One region of the Cupriavidus sp. KB_39 genome, then DNA from elsewhere that is predicted to be linked to it. Evidence: predicted binding sites of a transcription regulator. Region 1 holds the regulator's gene; each other region holds the start of a gene.
The links. Region 1 encodes FNR, which switches genes on or off when oxygen is low (the NO sensors DNR and NnrR bind a similar motif). Its sites were predicted from a motif close to TTGATNNNNATCAA; they were not measured.
Positions count from the first base shown of each region.

Region 2: AB4Z27_RS11525 (DASS family sodium-coupled anion symporter) is a predicted target of FNR. The motif match lies at 2,471-2,484, and genes of this name have one in related genera.
Region 3: hemN (oxygen-independent coproporphyrinogen III oxidase) is a predicted target of FNR. The motif match lies at 3,395-3,408, and genes of this name have one in related genera.

Region 1 covers NZ_JBFREV010000016.1:81,153-86,437, forward strand. The annotation lists gene ccoG (cytochrome c oxidase accessory protein CcoG) at 1-1,288, shown strand, start outside; gene AB4Z27_RS14310 (hypothetical protein) at 1,329-1,556, shown strand; gene AB4Z27_RS14315 (hypothetical protein) at 1,553-1,798, shown strand; gene fnr (fumarate/nitrate reduction transcriptional regulator Fnr) at 1,827-2,552, opposite strand; gene AB4Z27_RS14325 (sulfite exporter TauE/SafE family protein) at 2,637-3,395, shown strand; gene scpB (SMC-Scp complex subunit ScpB) at 4,032-4,955, shown strand; gene rluB (23S rRNA pseudouridine(2605) synthase RluB) at 4,984-5,285, shown strand, end outside.
Region 2 covers NZ_JBFREV010000012.1:1,464-5,888, reverse strand. The annotation lists gene AB4Z27_RS11540 (phosphate acetyltransferase) at 1-266, shown strand, start outside; gene AB4Z27_RS11535 (acetate/propionate family kinase) at 307-1,530, shown strand; gene AB4Z27_RS11530 (tyrosine-protein phosphatase) at 1,549-2,310, opposite strand; gene AB4Z27_RS11525 (DASS family sodium-coupled anion symporter) at 2,601-4,112, shown strand; gene AB4Z27_RS11520 (transglycosylase domain-containing protein) at 4,221-4,425, shown strand, end outside.
Region 3 covers NZ_JBFREV010000021.1:44,074-50,857, forward strand. The annotation lists gene AB4Z27_RS16995 (SDR family oxidoreductase) at 1-346, shown strand, start outside; tRNA gene AB4Z27_RS17000 (tRNA-Arg) at 458-533, opposite strand; gene AB4Z27_RS17005 (c-type cytochrome) at 857-1,768, shown strand; gene hemN (oxygen-independent coproporphyrinogen III oxidase) at 1,894-3,333, opposite strand; gene AB4Z27_RS17015 (ABC transporter substrate-binding protein) at 3,534-4,694, shown strand; gene AB4Z27_RS17020 (ATP-binding protein) at 4,719-5,972, opposite strand; gene AB4Z27_RS17025 (response regulator) at 5,976-6,707, opposite strand.

The DNA of each region.
Region 1 (5,285 bases):
CCCGTGGCTGCAATGGAACGACCGCCAGGCGGTGCTGTTTGACCTCGGCGCGCGCAAGTTCTATATCTTCGGCCTCGTGCTGTGGCCGCAGGACGTGATCTACCTCGCGGTCCTGCTTGTCATCTCGGCGCTCGCCCTGTTCCTGTTCACCGCCATCGCGGGCCGGCTGTTCTGTGGCTACGCGTGTCCACAGACCGTCTACACAGAAATCTTCATGTGGATCGAGCGACGCGTGGAAGGCGATCGCATCGCCCGCATCCGGCTGGACGGCGACCCGTGGAGCCTGCGCAAGCTGCGGCTCAAGGCGACCAAGCACACGCTCTGGGTGGTGATCGCCCTGTGGACCGGCTTCACGTTCGTCGGCTATTTCTCGCCGATCCGCGAGCTGGGCGGGCAGGTGATCGACCTCTCGCTGGGGCCGTGGCAGTCGTTCTGGATGCTGTTCTATGCCTTCGCCACCTGGGGCAACGCCGGCTTCATGCGCGAGCAGGTGTGCAAGTACATGTGCCCATATGCGCGTTTCCAGAGCGTGATGGTCGACCGCGATACCTTCGTGGTGACCTATGACGTAGGCCGTGGCGAGCCGCGCGGCAGCCGCTCGCGCAAGACGGACCGGCACACCGCCGGCATTGGCGATTGCGTCAATTGCAGCATCTGCGTGCAGGTCTGCCCGACCGGGATCGACATCCGTGACGGATTGCAATACGAGTGCATYGGCTGCGGTGCCTGCATCGACGCCTGTAACCAGGTCATGGACAAGATGGCCTATCCGCGTGGCCTGATCCGCTACACCTCTGAGAACGCGATGCGCAAGGGCCTGTCGGCAGTCGCCGCGCGCAAGCGCTTGTTCCGCACGCGGACGATTGTCTACGCGGTGATCTGGTCGGCGCTGGTGGGGGGCTTCATCGGGTCGCTGGCGATGCGCACGCCGCTCAAGGTCGATGTCATCCGCGACCGTGGCGCGTTGGGCCGCGAGGTCGAAGGTCGCTGGATCGAGAACGTGTACCGGCTGCAACTGATCAATACGACCGAGACGCCGATGCGCGTCCGGGTACAGGCGACGAGCGCGGAGCTGCAAGGGTTGACCATCGAGTATGACAAGTCGGCAGAAACGCTGCCGCCTACGTCGAACCGGCTGTTGCCGGTGCGGATCCGTATCCCGCTCGACCACGCGCCGCAGGGCACGCACAAGATCCGTATCACGGTCACGGGGGAGGGTATGGACGACGCACGCGGACGCGCGCAGATCCAGGAAGCGACCAGTTTCATCGTGCCGCGCGGCCTGTAGGACAGGTCATTCAGGAAATATTCGACGCAAGGAGTAGGCAATGACAGCGCAACAAGTCAAGCCGTGGTGGAAGGAACCGTGGCCGTGGCTGCTGATGAGCGGACCGCTGCTGGCGATGATCGGCTGTGGTGTGACGATCTGGCTCGCCAATACCCACGCCGACGTGCCGGTGCGCGATGCCGCGCGGCATGGGCTGGTGGTGGAGAAGCTGGATGGGTCCGCCGTGCGTGCCGACGCTCATGTCAATGACACGGCGAGGCGGCCATGAGACTACGCTGGCTGATGTGGGTGATGTGGCCAGCGTTCCTGATGGGCGGCGTGGCCACGGCAACGGTGTTCTCGATTGTCGATCCCAGTGACCTGAGCTTCTTCGGTCATCCGGTCGACGCGTCGCGTGAGGCGATCTATACCGTGGGATTCCTGCTGGCGTGGCTGTTCTGCGCCTTGTCGAGCGGCCTGACGCTCTACACCATGCCAACGCCGCTCAGCGATACCGATGAACTCGAGTAGCGAGTGCACCGCCGCCGGCGAGCCGGCCTTAGCAGGAGCGGTTGTAGATCTGCTTGATGCCGGCCATGTCGATGAGCTTGACGTGGCGCTGGCGGATCTGGATCAGGCCCGCCTCGGCAAAACGAGAGAACAGGCGGCTGACGGTTTCGAGTTTCAGGCCAAGATAACTGCCGATCTCCTCGCGACTCATGCGCAATACGAACTCGCTCGACGAGTAGCCACGCGCCGACAGGCGATCGGAAAGATTGACGAGGAACGCGGCAAGCCGCTCCTCGGCCCGCATCGAACCCAACGTCATCAGCATCACCTGGTCCTGCGAAATCTCCTTGCTCATCAAGCGCAGGAACTGGGTTTGCAGCGAGGGCAGGTCAGACGAGAGCGCCTGCAAGTCGTTGAAGCGTACGACGCAGACTTCGGCATCCTCGAGGGCCGTGGCATCGGAAGCATGCTGCATTTCGCCGAGGCCATCCATACCGACCATCTCGCCGGGCAGATGGAAGCCGGTGATCTGCGAGCGGCCGTCTTCGAGCGTCACGTGCGTCTTGAGCGTGCCGAAACGCACGGCATAGACGGCGGTGAGCGGATCGCCCATGCGGTAAAGCGTTTCGCCCTTGTGCACGCGCACGCGTTCCTGCACGAGCGTGTCCATCTTCAGGAGGTCCTGGTGCGACATGCCTACCGGCAGACAAAGCTGGCCCATCCCGCACGTAGAGCAGCGGGGCGAGATCTCGGTGACGGGTATGGAGGTAAGCAATTGAGGGCTCTTGGTGATGCGCATTGCAGCGAGGGCGCGACAGATCAATTTTACCGCGTGAAGTGACGCGGAAGCGAGGGACCGTTGCCATTTGGTGTGCTTTTCAGCGTTTTTATCGTTGCGTTGTTTGGTGGCGTCCACTGTGCTGCGATGTGTGGCGGCATTGCGATGGCGGCCGAGCAGCGCGCGGCGGTGCGCGTGCCGGTGACGATCCATCGCTCGCCGCGCGGCTGGCTCGTGGAATTGCTGGCGATGCACGCCGGCCGCCTGACCACCTACGCGTTGCTGGGGGCGGTGGTGGGTGCCGTCGGCGCCACCGTATGGAAGCAGGACTATCTGCCTGTGCAGCGATGGCTCTATGGCGCAGGCGGAGCGATGCTGGTGATGTCGGGCTTCTGGCTGTTGCGTGGGCGCACCATGCGTGCGACGCGCCTGGAGGCGTTCGCGGTGCGCATGGCCCAAGGGGTGGTGGGTCGCATGGGCGCGCTCGGTATCAGGCTGCCTGCCGGCCTGGCCCGGCATGCGCCGCTGCTGCGGCGCTTCGGTCTGGGACTCGCCTGGGGGATCGTGCCGTGCGGGATGGTCTATGGGGCACTCGCAATGGCGTTGCTGGCCGGCAATGCGGCGTCGGGCGCGCTGGTCCTGTTCGCCTTTGGGTTGGGAACGCTGCCAAACCTACTGGTGATTTCGGGGTTGTCGGGCTATGTGCGCCATGTGTCGCGCCGGCCGGCGGTCCGGACCGTGGCGGGCGTGCTGATCATCGGCTTCGGCATCGTGGGCGTGGCGCGGGCGGTCTGGCTCCCGGAGACGCTGGCTGCGCATGGGTTCTGCGTGGTGTTCTAGGACGATTCCGGGCGGCGGACAGGCCGCCCCGGTTCGTGCCATTCGCCACGCCGGGCGGCGGGCGGGTTGCGGAGGGGGGCGGGAATGCCATACAATCGCGAGAACCACGGTATCGCGCCACGTAATTCCCTGGCGTCGCCGGGCCGGCATCCCTGATCTGGGATGCGTGTCCATGGGTCCGAGGCAGCATTGGCTTGCCGGATCCGTCCCCACAGTGCATCCGGTTCAAAAGATCTGGTTTAAAAGGCCGGTCGGCCTTGTGGAGTGGTGGTGCAGGCGCAGGACGAAGCTTGTCCGGGCCGATATCCGTTTTTTCTTGCCGCCTTGGCAATCTGATTGTCCTGGCGAATGTCCGCTCCAAGGGGAAGGGTTCCGCCTGCGAGGGTAAAGGCGAGAGCGCGACGCAAGAGGTTCGACTCCCGGCGAAGCCAGCCGGATGCGGACGATCTCCTGCCGGAACGACCCGGCAAATCGATGCAAAAGAACGAAGTGCACCGCTTGGCTGCCTGGGCTGCGACAGGCTGCGAGTTGGCTGCGCAATGAGATGGCGGTGGCATCGGTACCGCTGTATCCGAAATCTCCAGTGCTCCGGGATTCGTCCGGGAGCAGGTGCAAAGACAGGCTGCACACAATCACATGAATACCCAAGAGGCGAAGATCGTCCTCGAGACCGCGCTGATTTGTGCGCAGGAGCCCCTGCGCGTCAACGATCTCCGCCGTCTTTTCGCCGACGATGTCGGCGCCGACACCATCCGCGCCCTGTTGGACGAATTGCGACAGGACTGGCAGCAACGCGGTGTGGAACTCGTGGCCCTGGCCAGCGGTTGGCGTTTCCAGAGCCGGCCCGAGATGCGCGAGTTCCTCGACCGGCTCAACCCGGAAAAGCCGCCCAAGTATTCGCGCGCGGTGATGGAGACGCTGGCCATCATCGCCTATCGCCAGCCCGTGACGCGCGGCGATATCGAGGAAATTCGCGGCGTGACGGTCAGCACCGACGTGGTCAAGAAGCTCGAGGACCGCAGCTGGATCGAGGTGATCGGGCATCGCGACGTACCGGGCCGTCCCGCGCTCTATGCCACGACCAAGGCGTTTCTGGACGATCTGGGGCTGCGCACGCTGGATGAGCTGCCGCCGCTCGAGGATGCCCAGGCCCAGGTCCAGGCAGCCCTGCTGGACCAGCAGGCGATAGATTTTGAAGAAGTTGCCACGGCCAACCCGCCGGCTGGCGATGAAGAGACCTTTGCCGAGCCCCAGGCCGCCGAGACCGCTACCGATGCGGTGGAAGCGGAAGTCGTGGCCGTGGCGGAGAGCGACCATGCGGAGCCGGTGGAGACGGAAGCCCACGGCGCCGATACCGAACAGAACGACACGCCGCACCCGCAAGACAACAGCGTTGCGCAGTGGTCCGCCGATGGCGGGCATGACGACGACGCGCCGCTGGCCCACGCCAACGGTTTCCACGTGGACACAGCTGCTTCCTCCCCGGAAGCGGCCGACGATTCGGTCCGGGACGGCAACGCGCCGCATCCTGCTGAGGACGACGAACGCGTGTCCAACTGAATAACACGCAACATCGATAGTGAATACTTTGTCTGATTCCGCTGAGCAAGACGTCCGGCAACCGGACGCGCCGGGCGATACCGGCGCTGCGCCCGACGCGGGCAATGGCACCGACGGCGCGCCGCGCCGCAAGGGCCTGCGCCGTGGCCTGCGCAATCTGGTGGCGTCGCGCCGCCAGTCCGCACAGGACCGCGAGGGTGGCCGTGCCGAGGGCGATGCCGCCGCACCGGCGCAAGCCGACGCGCCGCAGCCCGACGCCGCCGCACCGGCCGGTCGCGAGCCGCGCGCCCGTGGCCGCCGCAAGCCGGCAGCCGATCGTGATGCCCGTGA
Region 2 (4,425 bases), on a different contig from region 1:
AGGCCGCAGCGGACACCAAGGGCATCCACTCCGAGGTGGCCGGCGACCCCGACATCCTGCTCGTGCCCGACCTCGAGGCCGGCAACATGCTCGCCAAGCAGCTCACCTTCCTGGCCGGCGCCGAGGCCGCCGGCATCGTGCTGGGCGCACGGGTGCCGATCATCCTGACGAGCCGTGCCGACAGCGTGCGCGCGCGCATCGGCAGTTGCGCCATCGCCGTGTTGCTTGCGCATGCGCGCCGCACCGCCGCCGCCGTGCCCGCCTGAGCGCGATGCCAGCGCCAAGACAGTCGCCAGGAGAATCATCTTGAGTACCGTCCATCCCGTGATCCTCGTTGTCAACGCCGGGTCATCGAGCGTGAAGGTTTCCATCTACGTGGTGCCCGAGTCGGCGCATCACAATGTCGATATCCAGCCCGAACTGGCCGCGCACGGGCAGATCGAGGGCATCGGCGTGGCGCCGCGCCTGACCGCGCGCATGGCCGACGGCCGCGTCGTGGCCGATGAGCAGTTTCCCGTGGAGCAGGTGGCCGACCACGATGCCGCCTTCCGCCTGATTCGGCTGACGCTGAGCGTGGGCCTGCGCGATACGCCACCGGTGGCGGTCGGCCATCGCGTGGTGCATGGCGGCGCAGACTTCGCCGATGCGGTGGCGATCGACGACAACGTGATCGAGCGGCTGGAGGCCCTCGTCCCGCTCGCCCCGCTCCACCAGCCGCATAACCTGACCGCGATCCGTGCGGTGCGCGCCGCCGTGCCGGAGCTGCTGCAGGTGGCCTGCTTCGACACCGCCTTCCACGCCGGCCACGACCCGCTCGCGCAGTTGATGGCGCTGCCGTACGAGTACTACGAGCGCGGCATCCGCCGCTATGGCTTCCACGGGCTGTCTTATGCGTATATCGCGCGCCGGCTGCGGCAGGTGGCGCCGGACCTCGCCGAAYGCCGTGTCATCGTGGCGCATCTTGGCAACGGCGCCAGCCTCTGCGCGATGCGSGAGGGCCGGAGTGTGGAATCGACAATGGGACTGACCGCGCTGGATGGCATGCCGATGGGCACGCGCTGCGGCAATATCGATCCGGGCGCGGTGCTGTGGCTCGCCGCGCAAGGCATGGAAGCCGATGCGATCCAGGCCATGCTGTACGGCCAGTCGGGGCTCAAGGGGATTTCCGGCATCAGCAGCGACATGCGCGTGCTGCTGGCCAGCAACGAGCCGCGCGCCGTACTGGCGGTGAACTTCTACGCCTATCGCGCCGCGCAGGAGATCGGCAAGCTGGCCGTCACGCTGGGCGGGCTCGATACGCTGGTGTTCACGGCAGGCATCGGTGCGAACTCCGCCGAGGTGCGTGCGCGCATCTGCGCCTACCTCGACGGGCTGTTCGGCATCCGCCTTGACGAGCAGGCCAATGRCGCCAACACCCAGCGCGTGAGCCGCGACGACAGCCGCGTGCCCGTGCTGGTGCTGCCGACCGACGAGGAAGGCATGATTGCGCTCTCCACCGCGCGCATCCTGCGCGAYCGCGGCGGACTGTAGTAGCGGCGGCGGCCGGGCTCAGGCTTCGAGATAGTGGCCGCGCAGGCGGTCGATATCGACGCCAAGACCATCGGCCAGATAAGCCTCCAGGCCGCCGTGCGCCTGCTCGATGGCGGCGATCGACGCCTCCAGGTATTCCGGCCGCACCTCGAGCAACGGCATGATGACGTCGGGCGGCACGCCCAGCGCCTCGGTTCGCGCGAGGATCGCCTCGTTGAAGCGGCGGTTCCAGTGGTTGGACTCGAGGTAGTTGGCGACGATGTCGTCCCGCGCCACGCCAAGCGCGGACAGCAGCAGCAGCGACGCAAAGCCGGTGCGGTCCTTGCCGGCCGTGCAGTGGTAGTACAGCGTGCCGCCTGTCTCCGCATTGCGCAGGAAGCCGCCGAACGCGTCGCGATAGCGCACCGGGAAATCGCGGTAGACATCGACCATYAAGGCGTGGACCTGCGCCGGCGTGCTGTCACGCAGACGTGGCATCAGCACGTCCATCGCCATGCTGCCCTCCAGCACCGGCACGGGAATCCAGCGGAAGCGCTCACCGAAGGCGGCCTCCTGCGGGGACTTCTCGCCGGCCGAGCGAAAGTCGATGACCATGTCGAGGCCCAGCGCATGCAGGCGATCCAGGTCCGCCACGCTGGCCAGCGCCGGATTGCCGCTGCGAAAGAGCTTGCCGTGACGCACGCGGCGCCCATGCGCGCCGACGAGGCCACCGAGGTCACGTGCGTTGCTGATCGTCTCCAGCGGCAGGCACGGACGGATGTGTGTTGMGTGAGTCACCATGTCGGTGTCCGGTTAAGGGTGATCGAAGGGTTTTCAACATCGTCCCCAATTATTTCAGATCGAGGACACGCGGCGCCATCGGGAATCGCCCAATGTCCGCAATCCGTTGCGCCGCCGTGACGCACCGTGTGTCGCCCCCGATGCCTGATCTTGCAGAGGCTTGATCCTGGACAAATCGCGCTGACGCGGTGCCTTGGCATGGGCAGGCACGCTTCTCATAATGCGTGGGTCGACCGCGGCGACCCTGCGTGACGACCGCGTCGACAGGCTCATCCACTTAGGAAGTCAAGATGCCTGACTCGCATATCTCTGCTGCACCTGCCGCCGCCATGTCGGCGCCCGTCACCCCCAAGGTGACCCTCCACTGGGGCTTGTACCTCGCCCTCGCCGTGCTCGCCGCGGTACTCCTGATACCTACGCCCGAAGGGCTTCCCATCGCGGGGCAGCGCATGCTCGCCATCCTCGCCTTCGCCGTGGTCGTGTGGATCACCGAGGCGGTGACCTACGAGACCAGCGCGATCATGATCACCTCGCTGATGGCGGGCCTGATRGGCTTCGCGCCGACGGTGGCCGATTCCACGGTCAACTACGGCACCTCGCGCGCGCTGGGCATGGCGCTGGCCGGCTTCTCGAACACGGCGCTCGCGCTGGTGGCGGCCGCGCTGTTCATCTCGGCTGCGATGACCGTGACGGGACTCGACCGGCGCATCGCGCTGGTCACGCTCTCCGCCATCGGCACCAGCACGCGCCGCATCCTCATCGGCACCATCGCGGTCACGATCATCCTCAGCCTGGTCGTACCCAGCGCCACCGCGCGRAGCGCCTGCACGGTGCCGATCATGATGGGCGTGATTGCCGCGTTCGGCGTGGACAAGAAGTCCAATACCGCCGCCGGCATCATGATCATGGTGGCGATGGCCACCAGCGTGTGGAACGTCGGTATCCAGACCGCCGCCGCGCAGAACCTGCTGACCGCCGGCTTCATGGACAAGCTGCTCGGGGAGCGCGTGACCTGGCTGCAATGGCTGATCGCCGGCGCGCCGTGGGCGCTCYTCATGTCGGCGGTGCTCTATTTCCTCGTGCGCTGGCTGCTGCCGCCRGAAACCGATGCGATTGCCGGCGGCAAGGAAGCCGTGCAGCGCGAACTGGCCGCGCTCGGGRCGATGACCGGCCCGCAGAAACGTCTCGCCGCCGTCGCCATCGGCCTGCTGGTGTTCTGGGCGACCGAGGGCAAGCTGCACAGCTTCGACACCGCGACGATCACCTTCGTCGGCCTGGTGATCCTGATGCTGCCGCGCTTTGGCGTGATGGACTGGAAGACCATGCAGGCGCGCACGCCGTGGGGCACGCTGATCGTGTTCGGCGTCGGCATCAGCCTTGGCACCGCGCTGCTGACCACGCAGGCCGGCCAGTGGCTCGGCAAGTTCGTGGTCACGCATTCCGGCCTTGCCGACCATGGCGTGCTGATGGTCTTCGCGGTGCTGTCCGCGTTCCTGATCCTGATCCATCTGGGGTTCGCCAGCGCCACCGCGCTGACCGCCGCGCTGCTGCCCATCCTGATCTCTGTGCTCCAGACGCTGCCGGGCGACATCAACAAGGTCGGCATGACCATGCTGCTCGGCTTCACGGTCAGCTTCGGCTTCATCCTGCCGATCAACGCGCCGCAGAACATGGTCTGCCTCGGCACGGACACRTTCAACGGCCGACAGTTCGCCCGCGTGGGCATTCCGCTGACGATCATCGGCTATGGCCTGATGCTGCTGTTCGCGGCCACGTACTGGCGCTGGCTCGGCTGGGTCTGACCGCCGTCCCCGCCAACAAGACGCCCCCATCACGAAACCCGTGCTCGAATTAAGGCGGGCGATCGGCAATTTCCGAATCGTCATCGGACCCATGGCAAAATATGCGCCATGCAACGCCTCTGGTCCGCCTTCGTCAAACTCGTCCTGCTCGCCGTACTCGGCGGTGCGTTGCTCATCGCCTTCGCGGTACTGGTGGCCGACCGCCAGCTTCCGTCGCTCGACTCCCTGACCGCCTTCCGCAAGACGCCGGACTATGTCGAGCTACGCCAGTTCCCGCCGGCGCTGCGCGAGGCGGTGGTGGCCATCGAGGATG
Region 3 (6,784 bases), on a different contig from region 1:
TGAACTGGGGCCGTACGGCGCCACCGCCGTGGCACTGACGCCGGGCTGGCTGCGCGCCGAGGCCATGCTGGACGCCTACGGCGTCACCGAGGCCAACTGGCGCGACGCCACCGCACGGCAACCCCATTTCGCAATCTCCGAAACCCCCGCCTACGTAGGCCGCGCCGTGGCAGCCCTCGCCGCCGACCCCGAGCTGGCCCGCTGGAACGGCCAGACGCTATCCAGCGGCCAACTGGCGCAGGTCTACGGCTTCACCGACCTCGACGGCAGCCAGCCCGACGCCTGGCGCTACATGACCGAAGTGGTCGATGCGGGCAAGCCGGCGGATATCACGGGGTATCGGTGAGACGGGCGCAAGCGTCCGCTGCTCGGAAGTCGACCTGGCTTCGGACCACAAACTGTTGGAAATTCGCGTGTGCGGGATTGACTAGCGTGGACTGACTGCAAGCCAGTCTATTGGTGCGCCCGGCTGGGATCGAACCAGCAACCCCTGCCTTCGGAGGGCAGTACTCTATCCATTGAGCTACGGGCGCGATGTGAGCTGCGATTGACGTCGGACGAGGGCCGGCGTCGGAAAGTCGCATAGGATACCTCGTTTGTCGGGCGGCGTCCATGCGGGTTGCGCCGGGAAGGGTTCCGGCAGGTCTCGCAGCCGCCGCTTTTGGCCCCGGACGCCACGGCTTGGGTCTATAATCGCCAGCTATTTGCGTCGAAACGAGACGTACCCGGGACACGAGACATGGCCCGGACGCAGATAGCCGAAAGGCGAAAACAGACCCATCCCCGACAAGGGCCAACAAAGCAAGCCGCCCCCAACGCGCTGCACTAGGTTTCCCTGCAAAATCGAGAGTTCTGTATGAGTGACGTCCACCAAGAAAACGACCACCACGAGTCTCCCATCAAGACCCCGAAACAACTGATCGCTGTCGTGATCGCCGCCTTCGTGGTGCCGATTCTCGTGATCGTCCTGTTGGTTAGTTTTGTTGGTCACGGCACCCACGAGGGCGCCGGCTCCACCCAGACGGCCGAAGCCGTCAACCATCGCATCCAACCCGTCGCTTCCCTGGAAATCAAGGACCCGAACGCGCCGCGCGTCTTCAAGACCGGCGAGCAGGTCTACAAGGAAGTCTGCGCCGCCTGCCACGCCACCGGTGCGGCCGGAGCGCCCAAGCACGGCACACCCGGCGACTGGACCGCGCGGATCGGCCAGGGCTTTGACGGCCTGCTGAAGTCCGTGATGAACGGCAAGGGCGCGATGCCCCCCCGCGCCGGCACCTCGCCGGACGACTACACCGACTACGAACTGGCCCGTGCCGTGGTGCACCTGGCCGACGCCGGCGGCGCCAAGTTCCCGGAACCGCCCGCGCCTGCCCAGGCGGCACCGGCCCAGGCTGCGGCTTCGGCGCCTGACGCACAGGCCGCGGCCCCGGCGGTTCCTGCCGCGCCAGCTGCCCCGGCGGCGGCTGCACCGGCACCCGCTGCCGCCGCACCCGTTGCTGCGGCGGCTGCCGCCCCGGCCGCTGCATCGGCCGARACCGGCAAGAAGGTCTATGACCAGGTTTGCGCCGCCTGCCACGCCGCCGGTGTGGCTGGTGCGCCGAAGTTCGGCGACAAGGCCGCCTGGGCACCGCGCATCAAGGAAGGCATGGACGCCGTCCACAACTTCGCGCTCAAGGGCAAGGGCGTGATGCCGCCCAAGGGTGGCTATGCCGGCGCCGACGCCGACGTGATCGCCGCCGCCGACTACATGGTCAACGCTGCGAAGTAACGCCAAGCGCACCTTTYAGTCCRCGCAAAAAAGCCCGCGACGATCCTCGCGGGCTTTTTTGTTTCGATGGGGTCGATSGGGTCGATGGGGCCGGCGCCCCACTAGATATATATATAGGCAGCGGGTCAGACCACGCGTGAATAGCGCACCAGCGGCACCTCGCGCGCGCCGTCCTGGCGCAGGTAGCGGTCGAACACCATCGCCACGCGGCGCACCAGCAGCCGGCCCAGCGGGGTGATGTCGATCCGCGACGCGTCGCGCCGCAGCAACCCCTCTGCCGCCAGCGCGTCCAGCCCGGCGAATTCCGGCGCGAAGGTTCGGGCGAAGTCGATGCCGTGCGCCGCCTCCACCGCCGCAATGTCCAAAGTGCCGTGACACATCAGCGCGCCGATGATCGCCTTGCGCAGATGGTCATCGGCGGACATGCCGAAGCCGCGCGCCACCGGCAGCCGGCCGGCGTCCAGCGCGTCGTAGTACTCGTCCGTGGTGCGCGCGTTCTGCGCGTAGTGGCCGGCCACCGCGCCAATCGCCGAGACGCCGAAGCCCAGTTGATCGTGCCCCGCGTGGGTGGCGTAGCCCTGGAAGTTGCGTTGCAGCCGCCCGGCCTGCTGGGCGATGGCGAGGTCGTCGTCCGGCAGCGCGAAATGATCCATGCCGATATAGACATAGCCGGCGSCGGTCAGGCGCTCGATCGTGGACACCAGGATGTCGAGCTTCTCGCCGGCGGGCGGCAGCGCCGCCTCGTCGATGCGCCGCTGCGGCTTGAACACATGCGGCAGGTGCGCGTAGCTGTAGACCGAGAGCCGRTCCGGCCGCAGCGTCAGCACGCGGTCGATGGTYGCTGCGAAGCGTTCGGTGGTCTGGTGCGGCAGCCCGTAGATGAGGTCCATGCTGACCGAGCGGAAGCCGAGCCGGCGCGCCGCCAGCACCACATCGCGCGTTTCCTCATAGGACTGCACGCGATGGATCGCCGCCTGCACCTCCGGGTCGAAGTCCTGCACGCCGAGGCTGATCCGGTTGAAGCCGAGTTCCGCCAGCAGCGCCATGCGCGCATCGGTCACGCGGCGCGGATCGATCTCGATGGCGTGCTCGCCCTCGGGCAGCAGGTGGAAGTGTTGCGTCAGCGCCGCCATTACGCGACGCATTTCGTCGGGGTCGAGGAAGGTCGGCGTGCCGCCGCCCCAGTGCGATTGCATGACCGCGCGGCGCTCGCCGAGCCGGCCGGCAACCATTGCCATTTCCCGGGCGAGATAGTCAACGTAGCGCGCGCTGCGGGCGTGGTCCTTGGTGATGATCTTGTTGCAGCCGCAGTAGTAGCAGATGTTCTCGCAGAACGGGATGTGCAGGTAGAGCGAGAGCGGCGCGGGGGAGTCGGCGCGGCAGGCGTCGAGCGCGGCGAGGTAGCGGGCGTCGTCCACTTCGGCGTCGAAGCGGTCGGCGGTGGGGTAGGAGGTGTAGCGGGGGCCGTTGCCGTCGATGCGGCCGGCCAGGCTGCGGAAGTCGGCCAGTGCGCGGCGGTCGAACGCCGTGGCGGCAGGCATGCTGGGGAGGGTGGGGGCGGACATGGTGCGCTCTTTTTGCGGGCGAAGATGGTCACGATGCTATGCCCCTGCGCCGTCGCTCACCTTGACGCGCATCAAGCGCACGCCGCGCTTGCGCCCGCAGCCCCGCCACCGTGGGGCGTTGGCGTCATCCGAGCGTCACGAACGGCCGATAGGCTCTGCCCGCCGTCCCCTCCTCCACCCGATTCCAACGCCCGCCGACCATGCGCCCAGCCTCGCCCAGAACGATGTCGCCCGCCGCGCCGGCGCGCCGCCGCATGCTCCGGTCGTTCGGCACGCTGGCCGCGATGCTCGCGGCGCCGGCCGCCTTCGCCCAGCCGCAACCACAGCCCGCCACACAGCGCCGCACGCTGGTGGTCGGCCATCTGCTGGACCGCGTGGGGCCGCAAGCGGATCTGGCGCGCGACTACCTGGCCGGCGCCAAGGTGCTGTTCGAWGCGGCGAACGCCTCGGKTCAGGGGCCGCGCATCGTACACGTGGTGCGGGATGCCGATGCCAGCCCGCGCATCGSCACCTCGCAGGCCATCGGCATGGCCGAGTCGGACCATATCGACGTGCTGTTCGGCCCCGGCGACACCCTGCTGCCCGCGCTGGCCACGTCGTCCGAACTGAGCCGGCGCGGCGTGCAGATCGTCGCCCCGCTCTCCGGGCTTTCGCTTGCCGCCGACAACATCTGGTTCACGCGCGCCGACTATCAGGCCGAGCTGGACGCCGCCGTGCGGCAGCTGCGCAGCTACGGCCTCAAGAACATCGTCCTGGCCGTGTCGCCCGACTTCGCCGCCGGCACGCTCGCGGCGGGCTCGCCGTGGCTCGATCGGATGGAGCGCGACCTCGGTACGCGCGCCGTGACGCTGACCGGCAGTGTCGATGACGGCGCGCGCCGCATCGCCGCGACGCGGCCCGGCGCGGTCATCGTGGCCGGCGACACGCTTGCCTACGGCGGCCTTGGCCGCGCGCTGGCCTCGCAGGGTTGGTACGGTTTTCTGGTGGGATTGTCGGCCGTGAGCCCGGCCTCGGCGCGCGAGATTCTCGGCGGCAACTACGCGGGGGGCGTGGTGGTCACGCAGGTGGCGCCCGGCCCGCAGGAATCCACGCTGCGCGTGGTCAAGGAACACGTGGCGCGGATGAAGCAGTACCTCGACGAACCGCCCTCCCCGGCCACGCTGGCCGGCTACATTGGCGCCGCCTGGCTGGTGCGCGCTGCCGGCGCGGCCAAGGCGCCGGGTGCGCTGGAATTGCGCCGCGCGCTGCAGTCGCGCATCGATGTGGGCGATTTCACGCTCGACTTCACGCGCGGGCTGCGCGGCTCTCAGTACGTGCAACTGGCGCCGATCGGCAAGTCGGGCGTGCCGCAGCGCGCCTGACCCGCGCGCCGCTATATCTATTAGTTAGTCGCGCGGCAGCGTGATGCGCACGCGCAGGCCGCCTTCGACACGGTTGTCCAGCGTCAGCTCGCCGCCATGGCGATTGACGATATCGGCGGCAATCGACAGCCCCATCCCCACGCCGCCGGTAGCCCGGCTGCGCGACGACTCCACGCGATAGAACGGCTCCAGCACGCGCTGCAGCTCGGCCGGCGGAATGCCGGGGCCGTTGTCGCAGACGTCGATCTGCACGCGCTCGGGGCTGTCCGTCAGCACGATATGCGCGGCGCCGCCGTAGCGGTGCGCGTTCTCGACGAGGTTGACCACGGCGCGGCGCAACTCCGCCGGGTAGGCCAGCAGCGGCGCGGCGGTGCCGGAGAGCCGCACGTCCTGCCCCAGTTCCTCGGCATCGTCGACGATGGCCTGGAGCAGCGCCTGCACGTCCACGCGCTGGCGCGGGCCGGTGCCGTCGTCGCGGTCACGCAGGTAATAGAGCGTGGCGTCGATCAGCCCGTTCATCTCGGCCAGATCCTGCCGCAGGCGGTAGCGCACGTCGTTGTCCTCGATGCGCTCGATGCGCAGGCTCATGCGCGTGAGCGGCGTGCGCAGGTCGTGCGAGACCGCCGCCAGGAAGCGCGACTGCTGCGCCAGCTGCGTGCGGATGCGTTGCTGCATCAGGTTCAGCGCCTTGGTGGCGGCGCGCGCTTCGGCCGGACCCGCATCATCGTCGAGTGGCGGGGCGTGCACATCCTGGGCCAGCCGGTTCGCACCGGTGGCCAGCCGCTGCACCGGCCGCGCGAGCAATCGCGCGCCCACCCACGACGAAATCACGATGGCGATGAACTGGAAGATCAGGCCAGGATGCAGGGGCCAGAGTCCGTGCCAGGGGGGGAAGTGGCGCTGCGGTCCGGGCGGCTCCCCGCGCCGGTCGGGATGGCCGGGACGGAACATGCCGCGCTCCCCGGCCGGGCCGCCCTCGCCCGCCTCCTCGTCTTCCTCGAAACGCGGGCCGCGCTGCGACGGCTCGGGGCGGTGGAATGGCTTGCCGGCGGCGGCGGCCTCCGAGGCCGCCTCGCGCATGCGTTCCTCCCAGCGCGGCGAGCCGGGGCGCGGGAACAGGCCCTCGATGACGGTCACGCCAAGCACGTGCACGGCCACCATGATCGCGGCCATGACCAGGAACAGCCGCAGGAACATCGAATCGAAAAGGTGGCGCCGCATGGTGGGGTCTGTCCGGACGCCGGCGGTGGCGTTCGGCGGCGGGGGGGACGCGGCCATGCGTCAGGAATCCACGTTGACCGTGAAGACGTAGCCCTCGCCCCGCACCGTGCGGATCAGCGCCGAGTCGCGCGGATCGTCGCGCAGTTTCTGGCGCAGGCGCGAGACCAGCAGGTCGATGCTGCGATCGAACACGTCGAGGTCGCGACCGCGTGCCTGGTTGATGAGCAGTTCGCGATCCAGCACGCGGTTCGGGTGCTCGATGAAGGTCAGCAACAGGCGGAACTCGGCGTTCGACAGCGGCACGACCGTGTCTTCCTCGTCGAGCAACTGGCGCAGCGTGGTGTTGAGCCGCCACGCGCCAAACTTGACCTCGTGCCCCGCCGGGGTAGGTGCTGAACGACGCACATCGGCCCGGCTGCGCCGCAGCACCGTGTGGATGCGCGCCACCAGTTCACGCATCTCGAACGGCTTGGTCACGTAGTCGTCCGCCCCCACCTCGAGTCCGACCACACGGTCGGCCAGTTCGGCGCGGGCGGTCAGCATGATTACGGGGATGTCCGTGCGCTCGCGGATCTCGCGACACAGCGTCAGGCCGTTCTCGCCGGGCAGCGAGAGGTCCAGGATGACCAGGTCATAGTGATGCTGCGCCATGGCCGTGCGCATCGACGCCCCGCCTTCGGCCCCATCGGCCGCCATGCCGAACGTGGCCAGGTATTCGGCCAGCATGGCGCGGATCTGGGGATCGTCGTCGACGATCAGCAGGCGGGTAGGCAAGGCGGGAGTGAGGTCCATGGCAAAGCGGGAGGGATGGGAAACGCCGGCGGGCGAGGGCCTGCGCAACGACCGGCGGTCAACTGTACCAGTTTGCA